3 regions of the Moritella sp. 24 genome follow, and region 1 is predicted to be linked to each of the others. Evidence: predicted binding sites of a transcription regulator. Region 1 holds the regulator's gene; each other region holds the start of a gene.
What was found. The regulator sigma-54, encoded in region 1, starts transcription at its own class of promoters, with help from an activator protein. The targets are predictions, from matches to a motif close to GTTGGCACGNNNNTNGNNT.
Positions count from the first base shown of each region.

Region 2: a site for sigma-54 is predicted at 1,966-1,984, ahead of HWV00_RS12350 (HAD-IIB family hydrolase). Genes of this name have one in related genera too.
Region 3: a site for sigma-54 is predicted at 987-1,005, ahead of HWV00_RS19170 (molybdopterin oxidoreductase family protein). Genes of this name have one in related genera too.

Region 1 covers NZ_CP056123.1:4,399,051-4,402,256, forward strand. The annotation lists gene lptA (lipopolysaccharide transport periplasmic protein LptA) at 1-345, shown strand, start outside; gene lptB (LPS export ABC transporter ATP-binding protein) at 361-1,086, shown strand; gene HWV00_RS19660 (RNA polymerase factor sigma-54) at 1,135-2,640, shown strand; gene hpf (ribosome hibernation promoting factor) at 2,672-2,959, shown strand; gene rapZ (RNase adapter RapZ) at 3,163-3,206, shown strand, end outside.
Region 2 covers NZ_CP056123.1:2,778,413-2,781,618, reverse strand. The annotation lists gene HWV00_RS12350 (HAD-IIB family hydrolase) at 30-1,928, opposite strand; gene HWV00_RS12345 (rhodanese-related sulfurtransferase) at 2,170-3,174, shown strand.
Region 3 covers NZ_CP056123.1:4,288,205-4,291,410, reverse strand. The annotation lists gene cobA (uroporphyrinogen-III C-methyltransferase) at 1-676, opposite strand, end outside; gene HWV00_RS19170 (molybdopterin oxidoreductase family protein) at 1,144-3,206, shown strand, end outside.

The sequences.
Region 1 (3,206 bases):
GTTACTCAAGGAACTATACTAATAAAAGCGGATAAGCTAACGGTATTAAGTTCAGGTGGAAAAGGCACAGAAGTGATGATTGCTACAGGTAAACCTGCCACATTTTATCAGGAGCTTGATGGCAGCAAAAAAATCAATGCTGAATCGAATGAGATCCGTTATGAACTCGGTAAAAAACGTTTAACGTTATCAACAAATGCACGTTTACGCCAAGCCGACAGCGAAGTGAAAGGTGATAAGATCATCTATCAAATCGACAAACAAGAAATGATAGCCGAAAGCGGAAATCATGAATCAGATCGAGTGATCACAATTTTCACTCCTGAAAACAACAAAACTAATTAGAGTAAATACATTCATATGGCGCGTTTAAAAGCATCACACTTAGCAAAAAGCTACAACAAACGTAAAGTTGTTTCAGATGTGAGTCTCGAAGTCGAATCAGGACAAATTGTTGGTTTACTTGGGCCTAATGGCGCGGGTAAAACAACGACCTTTTACATGGTTGTAGGCTTGGTTAAGCGAGATCATGGACAAATCTTCATTGATGACCAAGAATTAACGCATGAACCTATGCATATTCGAGCGCAACAAGGCATCGGTTATTTACCACAAGAAGCGTCTATTTTTCGCCGTTTATCAGTAACGAAAAATATTATGGCGATCTTAGAACTTCGCACAGAATTAAGCCGTTTTGAACGTGAAGAAAAACTAGAAGAATTGTTAGAAGAATTTCATATCACCCATATTCGCGATAGTTTAGGCATGAGCTTATCCGGTGGTGAACGCCGCCGTGTTGAGATCGCAAGAGCACTTGCCGCTGATCCCAAGTTCATTTTATTAGATGAACCTTTTGCAGGTGTAGATCCTATCTCTGTCGGCGATATTAAGAAGATTATTCAGCATCTACGTGATCGTGGTTTAGGGGTGTTAATTACCGACCATAACGTACGTGAAACGCTTGATGTATGTGAGCACTCTTACATTGTAAGCCACGGACATTTAATCGCATCTGGTACTTCTGAAGAAATTCTGTCCAACGAAAAAGTAAAAGAAGTGTACCTTGGAGATCAATTCCGACTATAGTTTGATATTGATATATAGCCGCATTAAGGAAGAGAGAGTAGTCGTTAGATGAAGCCATCATTACAACTTCGTATGAGTCAATCTCTGGCAATGACGCCACAGCTACAACAAGCGATTCGATTATTACAATTATCGACCTTGGAGTTACAGCAAGAGATTCAAGAAGCGTTAGACAGCAACCCGCTGCTAGAACAAGAAGATCCCAACACATCTCCGTCAAATGAGAGTGATAACGATGATTCACTTAACGCTGATAGTACTGACTCAATTACTGATACCAGCCAAATAGAAGTGAGCGATGCGCTTAATAGCGACTCAATGCCCGATGAGCTACCTAACGACAGCAACTGGGATGATGTTTATACCCCACAAACGCAAACTCACAGCGGTGGTAGCGCAGGTATTGATGGTTTAGACCAAGTTTACCAAGGTGAAACCAGCGAAGGCTTATACGAACATCTCATGTGGCAAATGGAATTAACCCCCTTCTCCGATACTGACCGTGCAATTGCAGTCGCGATTATTGATGGCATCGATAATTATGGCTACCTTAGCCAAACTTGTGACGATATTCTAACGAGTGTCAATATAGGTCATCAAGAAACCAATGACAGTGACGAAGAGCAGATCGAATTAGATGAAGTTGAAGCGGTATTAAAACGTATCCAACATTTTGATCCCATCGGTGTTGCTGCACGTTCATTACAAGAATGTTTATTAATCCAACTTCAACACTTACCCAAAAACACGCCTTGGTTAACCGAATGTCAGCAAGTAATCCAATCTCATATGGATTTATTAGGTAATCGAGACTATCGTCAATTAAGCCGTAAAACAAAATTAAAAGAGCCTCAACTCAAAGAGATCATGCAATTAATCCAGAGCCTAGAACCAAGGCCTGGAAATGCCATAGATCAAAGTGAAGGACTCTATGTTATCCCTGATGTTCTGGTAAAGAAAAAAAATAATCAGTGGATAGTCGAGTTAAATCCTGACATTGTGCCAAGATTAAAAGTGAACAATGAATATTCAAGCCTATCGACGGGTAACCGTAATAGTAGCGATGGACAATTTATTCGTACGCATGTTCAAGAAGCAAAATGGTTTATTAAAAGTTTAGAAAGTCGTAATGAAACGTTACTAAAAGTAACAAAATGCATTGTTCAACGCCAAATGGATTTCTTTGAATATGGTGATGAAGCCATGAAACCTATGGTGTTGAATGATATTGCAGAAGAAGTGGAAATGCACGAATCAACAATTTCTCGTGTCACAACGCAGAAGTTTATGCATACACCACGTGGTATTTTTGAATTGAAGTTTTTCTTTTCAAGCCATGTAAGTACAGATAACGGTGGTGAGTGCTCATCTACCGCTATCCGCGCATTAATTAAGAAATTGGTTGCGGCAGAAAATGCCATAAAACCATTAAGTGACAGCAAGATTGCTGATTTACTTGCTGATCAAGGTATCAAAGTGGCTCGACGCACTATTGCGAAGTATCGAGAAGCGCTCAGCATACCGCCATCTAATCAGCGTAAGAGCCTGCTATAAGGCTCATCTAACCTTCATATGGGAGACATATATGCAAATTAATTTAACAGGTAGACATGTAGACATTACAGATTCACTGAAAGATTACGTTGATAGCAAGTTTTCCAAATTAGAACGACATTTCGATCACATTAACAATATCCATGTGATTTTAAATGTCGAAAAACTACTCCAAATTGCAGAAGCCAAAATACATCTAAATGGGGGTGAAATCTTTGCCGTACATGAGCATAATGACATGTATGCCGCAATTGATGGCTTAATGGATAAGCTTGATCGCCAAGTGATTAAGCACAAAGAAAAATTAATCCGTCATTAATTTTTAGTCCCACTAATAAATAACCTAAAGGAAATAAACATTTCCTTTAGGTATTAATGCTTCTGACATAATTAAAACATATCATATCCAAATCAATTGCGGGATAATGAGCCCATTATTTTATATCGCTATCAGTTTTAAATTAGCTACCTAATTTTGACTAACACTAGGATATATTAGCTACGCAGATGTGAGGATAAAAGATGAAATTAATAATAGTCAGTGGCCAATCAGGTTCCGGTAAATC
Region 2 (3,206 bases), 1.6 Mb from region 1:
TCTAAGTGGTGAATTTAATGCTTCAAAAATTAAACCGTTGTTAGCTCAAGCTCTGGTGATACTGTCGGTAATAATTTGGATGACAGATTAGGCCGTAGTTTGGGTAATAACTTCGCTAACACTTCTGCCCATCCTGTTGGCCCTGTGTACTTGCTGGTGATGAGGCCTTGTTTACGTTTTAATTTTGGAGGGATATGTGCTGGTGATAAAATGATGGCGGCATATTGCGCAGCTTCTAACATGGCAATATCATTGTTACCGTCACCGAGAGCAATAGAGTAGGGTGTTTGCTGTGGATGAAATAATTTAAACTGATTCATTAACCAGCCCATTGCTTTACCTTTGTTACAATCGCCGCAAACATGCAAGAAACGTCCACCCTCTAAGATCGTCGCCCCTTGTTTTTTTAAGTGTTGAATGAATATTTGTTTTTGTGCTGCATTACCTTTCCAGAGTACAGGCTCGCCATATTGTCGTTGACTTGCAAGGGCAGCACTTTCCTTATCTAATCCTGTCGCATCAACAATGTCGTTAAGTGTCATTGTATGCATACTTGTGAATAACGCTGTCTGTTGTGTCGGAACCGTTTGTAGTAGCGATAACCAATGTTCGCGTGAATGAACAAGGGATTTAACCCAGTAACCATCTTGTTGTATTGTGCCGATAGGTTGATGGCTAAAATAGTTAACTGGTATATAAATAGCAGCCCCATTTTCAACAATAAATGGCCCTTTTAAATCAAGTTTTTTTCTTAGAACGAGTAATTCGGCATAGGTTTTACTGGTATTGGGGATCACGGGTATTGCAGCCTGCTTTAATTCGGCCAATGTATTTAAAGCAGGGGTAAAACTGTAGTTATCATGATCGAGCAAGGTACCATCAAGATCGGTAAAAATGGCTGGGTATTGATCAAGCTGTATTGATTGGGGCGTATATGAATGAACCATATTACGGTTAGCATCTAATTCAAACACCCAGTTACATAAAGCGGGCAGTGTTGTTAACCCATGTTCGGTGACCCGTTGAAAGTAAGCGGTGAACAGTTTTATTTCTGATTCGTTCATGACACGGTTCAGTGGGGAACTAAGCGTGAGTGTTTGTTGTTTTAATTTTGTCTCCTGCGCTAATCGCCATTGATAAACAATATCGAAACTTGGTGCTTTAAGCATGACTAACATATCGAGTCGTTCATAAAGTGCAGCGTAGTGATGTTTGATCTGATGGTTCACATAGCGGCGCCAAATACCGTATTTGTCTTTTGTCGCTTCAAGTCTGTTGACGGGGTCTAATAGTGCTTCATCTGTTTGAGCTTGTACGCCTAAGCACCATCCCTCCAAGATGATGACATCGACAGGTCCGTGAACCATGGGCCATTCCGACTCGGGGTAAGGGTTGTCGGTTGTTTTATTAAAGCGAGGCAGTGCAACAGGTGCTGATTTATGATCTGCGGATTGCAGTTTATCTAGTGTGTCGTGTGCGAGAGATAAATTATGTGTGCCAGGTACGCCACGAGTTTGTAGTAAATGATGTTCATGTTCAGATAGGTTTTTACGTTGCTGGTGGCTATAGTAAAAATCATCCAGAGAAAGCACTGCGACATTCATTTTATATTCACTGGTTAAGTAGGTAGCGAGATAATCAGCGAGTGTTGACTTACCTGAACCTTGGCAACCATTAATACCAAGTAAAACAGGTGTTTGTTTATTATTACCTCGTCCAGATATTACTGAACTACTGCCCAGATTACTCTCAATAGTACTCTCACTAGAACTCTCACTAGAACTCTCCATAGTACTCTCTACTGCACTATACTGGTGCGCTCTGATTGCAGATATGAGGCCTGTGTACCATTTTGCAGCATCGGTTAAATAAGTCGTATCGAGTCTATTACGCTCAATAAATCGGGTTAATTGCGGGTTTGTCATCATAATCGTCATCCTGAATGAGCGAGTCTTACAATGAGTCAATCAATAACTGTGCCAGATATTTTAAATTCACGAACTTTGTACCTACAAAGTATAGTTTTTGACGTTGGGTTAGGGGCGTCGCCATGCTGATTGTTGATCTAGATCAATTTTAGTGGCCGCTATATCGTATTTCTGTTACCATCGCCGCCTTAATCTACAGCTCTGGATTTACGTTCCAGTTAGCTCAATGGGGAATAACCAAATGTCAGCACCAATTACTACCAATAATACCGCTCAAATCACAGTTTGTGCATTATACAAATTCGTACGTTTAGAAAACTTCGAAGCGTTACGCGCGCCTTTATTAGCAAAAATGGAAAGCCAAGATGTTCGCGGTACGCTGTTATTAGCGGCTGAGGGTATCAACGGTACAATTGCTGGGCCACAAGCAGGTATTGATGCTGTATTAAGCTTTTTATCTCAAGACCCAAGTTTGGGTGAAATCTCTTTCAAACAATCTTATAACGATGAGAACCCGTTCTTACGTACTAAGGTGAAGTTGAAAAAAGAAATCGTAACTATGGGTGTTGAAGGTATCGACCCTAACCAAGTTGTTGGTACTTACGTGCAACCGAAAGATTGGAATGCACTTATCTCTGATCCAGAAGTGATTCTAATCGATACTCGTAACGATTATGAAATTGAGATCGGTACATTCCAAAATGCTGTAAACCCGAATACAGCCACTTTCCGTGAATTCCCTGAGTATGTGAAAAACAACTTAGATAAAGAAAAACACAAGAAAGTAGCGATGTATTGTACGGGTGGTATTCGTTGTGAAAAATCGACTGCTTATTTAAAAGAGCAAGGTTTTGACGAAGTTTATCACTTGGAAGGCGGTATTCTTAAGTATCTTGAAGAAGTGCCTAAAGAAGAAACCATGTGGGAAGGTGAGTGTTTTGTATTCGATGCGCGTGTTTCGGTGAATCACGATTTAGAGCAAGGCGAATGTGATCAATGTTTTGCTTGTCGTTACCCGTTAACGCAAGACGAAATGCAAAGTGAACATTACGTGAAAGGCCTGAGTTGTCACCGTTGCCACGATCAAGTATCTGATACACAACGTAGCCGTTTTGCAGAACGTGAACGTCAAATGGAATTAGCTGAGAAACGTGGTGAGTCACACATTGGTGGTGAAATTAAACATATCATTGATGAACGTCGCGTAGAAAAAGCAAAGAAGAAAGCTGAGCAAAACTCAAAATAAGGTTTAGACTTATTTGAGTGTTTAGCTAAGAA
Region 3 (3,206 bases), 110 kb from region 1:
CGAATTCTCTTTGCTGTGGCGTGGACCCATTTTCGATCAATGCAGCGGGTGTATTTGCGTCTAATCCATGGCGAGTCAACTGTTCTGAAATTTCCGCTAATTTACCAAGACCCATGTAAAACACTAAAGTGTGGTCAAGGTGTGCAAGTTGCGGCCAATTTAGATCTAGCTTGCCATTCTTCAGATGACCGGTAATGAAAGTACAGCCCGTTGATAACCCTCGATGAGTTAGTGGGATACCTGCATATGCAGTGCAACCTGATGCGGCTGTTACACCGGGTACGATTGTCGTTTTTATATCGTGAGCATGGAGAACTAATTGTTCTTCACTACCACGACCAAATACAAAGGGGTCACCACCTTTCAAGCGACAGATATTCAGACCTTGTTTTGCTTTATCTACCATGAATAAATTAAGTTGATCTTGCGGTATACAGTGATCCGCCTTTTTCTTACCCACGTAGATGGTCTTCGTATGTGCTGGAAATAACGCTCTAATTTCTGTACTGACTAAATTATCAAACAGGATCAGGTCGGCACTCTCAATTGCTTTAATCGCTTTTAGTGTGAGTAGTTCTGGGTCACCCGGACCTGCTCCCACTAAAGCTACTTGACCAGCTTGACCAGCTTGACTGGTGCGTTGTGTTTGCGCTTTGGTTATTAATTCAATTGTCATGACTCACATCCCTGTAGTACGGCTCTGAACATACTAACGCAAAGACAGTGCCAACTATGCAAAACCATCTTTAGTTGTTGATACTAAAGACTTAATTGTCTTACCCTGTTTTTTTTATGGTTTTCAAGTAGATTCAAGTGTGTGATGTTGCACCAGTTTTTGCGCTCACGCACAGCCATGGTGCAGCCTAATTTCATTACTGACGTAAATGTGGTGTGAAAATGATGAATAGTGCTGTGAAATTGCAGTTAAATGGCGATGTTTATACGTTGCATGGTGATATATCTATTTTTTATCAATAAATAGATAAGCTGGCTTGGTTATTGCTCAATTGTATCTATAGAAGGATATATTTTTATAAATAGTGCTTATCGATAAAGACTATTTATAAAAATAATGAGATGAAAAATATAAAAACGATATCAAAATATGTGTTGAGCAATTTAATAGATTAATGGAGACGTCTTATGATTTTCGGACGCAAGGATCAAAAACCTATTCGCATTGCGGATAAACAGGTTAAAGAATGGAAATATACAACGTGTGGATATTGTTCTACAGGTTGTTCTATTGAGATCGGAGTTAATGAGCAAGGGAATGCTGTTGCGAGTCGAGGCGTTGCAGATGCTGATGTGAACAGAGGCAAGCTATGTATTAAAGGTATCTTTGAGCATGAGTTGTTTGAAGCGGAAGGTCGCGGTAATCACCCATTAGTGCGTGATCAAATTCATGACATCTATAAAGAAACTGATTGGGATAGCGCGCTCGATACCATGAGCGATAAAATTAAAGCGATTCAAGATCAATACGGCAAAGATTCATTTGCGATTGTGTCTACTGGCCAGCTACTCACTGAAGAATTCTATACATTAGGTAAATTAGCACGTGGTTGTATCGGTACCAATAACTACGATGGCAATACAACTCTATGTATGGCGTCTGCGGTATCAGGTTACAAGCGTTCATTTGGTTCTGATGGCCCACCGGGTTGTTACGATGATTTTTCGCATACTGATTGTTTGATTGCGTGGGGCTCAAACCTACCAGAACAACATCCTGTTATTTATTGGCGTTTAAAAGAAGCGAAAGAAGCACGTAACTTTCCGCTTATCGTGGTTGACCCGCGCGTCACTATGCTTGCACAGTTTGCTGATATTCATTTACCAATTAGTCCTGGTACCGATATCGTGTTGCAGAATTCATTAATGCACGTGATCTTAAAAGAAGGGCTAGAAGATAAAGACTATATCGAAAAATATACCAACGGCATTGAAGAGTTAAGAGCTTGTGTTGCTGATTTTGATCCAACATCAGCGGCTAAAATTTGTGGCATCGATGAAGATACGATCCGCCATGTGGCGCGTTTATTTGCGAAGGCGGGACGTGCCATGAGTATCTGGACGATGGGGCTGAATCAAAGTACCCATGGTAGTGATGCTATCACTGGTTGTAATTCGTTATCGCTTATTACCGGTAATATAGGTGTACCTGGCGGGACGAGCTTATCAATTACTGGTCAATGTAATGCGATGGGCACACGTGAGTGGTCTTCTTGTTCTGGTTTACCGGGTTACCGTTTATTAGAGAAAGAAAAAGACCGTAACGACATTGCTGAATTTTGGGGCATAGACCCAGAGTTCTTTCCGAAAAAACGAGGTTTAGCACAAACAGATATTTTTCCTGCCATTGAAACGGGACAAATTAAAGGTCTGTGGTTAGTAGCGACAAACCCAATGACGTCGATGCCAAATACTTCACGTATCCGTAAAACGCTAGAAAAATTAGATTTTCTTGTGGTTCAAGATGCGTATCAAGATGTAGAAACAACGCAATATGCGCATATGTTCTTACCAGCTGCCGTTTGGGCTGAGAAGGAAGGGGTATTTACCAATACTGAACGACGTGTAAACCGAGTCAGTAACGTGCAAGCACCTAAGGGTAATTCTAAATCTGATTTTTGGATTTTTTCTGAATTATCGAAACGTTTTGAGAATGGTAAAAAAATAACTTTCCCTGTGACGACGGAAGAAGCGTTTGAAGAAATGAAGTCTCTATCAAAAGGGGCTGGGCGTAATCTTGATATCTCAGGTATGACGTACGAAAAAATTGAAAAGGCCCGTGGTATCCAATGGCCACACCGTGAAGGTGATGACACTGATAAAGGTAACCCTCGTTTATATAGCGATGGTGTATTCCCAACACCGACAGGTAAGGCTAATTTAATTCCGTTACCTTGGGTTGATAATAATGAACATCCTTGTGACGAATATCCATTCTGGCTTAATAGTGGGCGTGTGGTAGAGCATTTTCATACGCGTACACGTACCGGTAAAATGGGTAACCTCAACAAATATAGCCCAACCCCGTATATGGAAATGAATCCGGACGCGGCTGCTAAGCTCGGTATTAAGCATCAAAGTTATGTTCGCTTGGCCTCTCGTCGTGGCGATGCTGTTGTTATGGTGCAATTAACGCAGCGTGTCGCGCCTAACGCTGTCTTTATTCCATTCCATTTTCATGATTGCGTTAA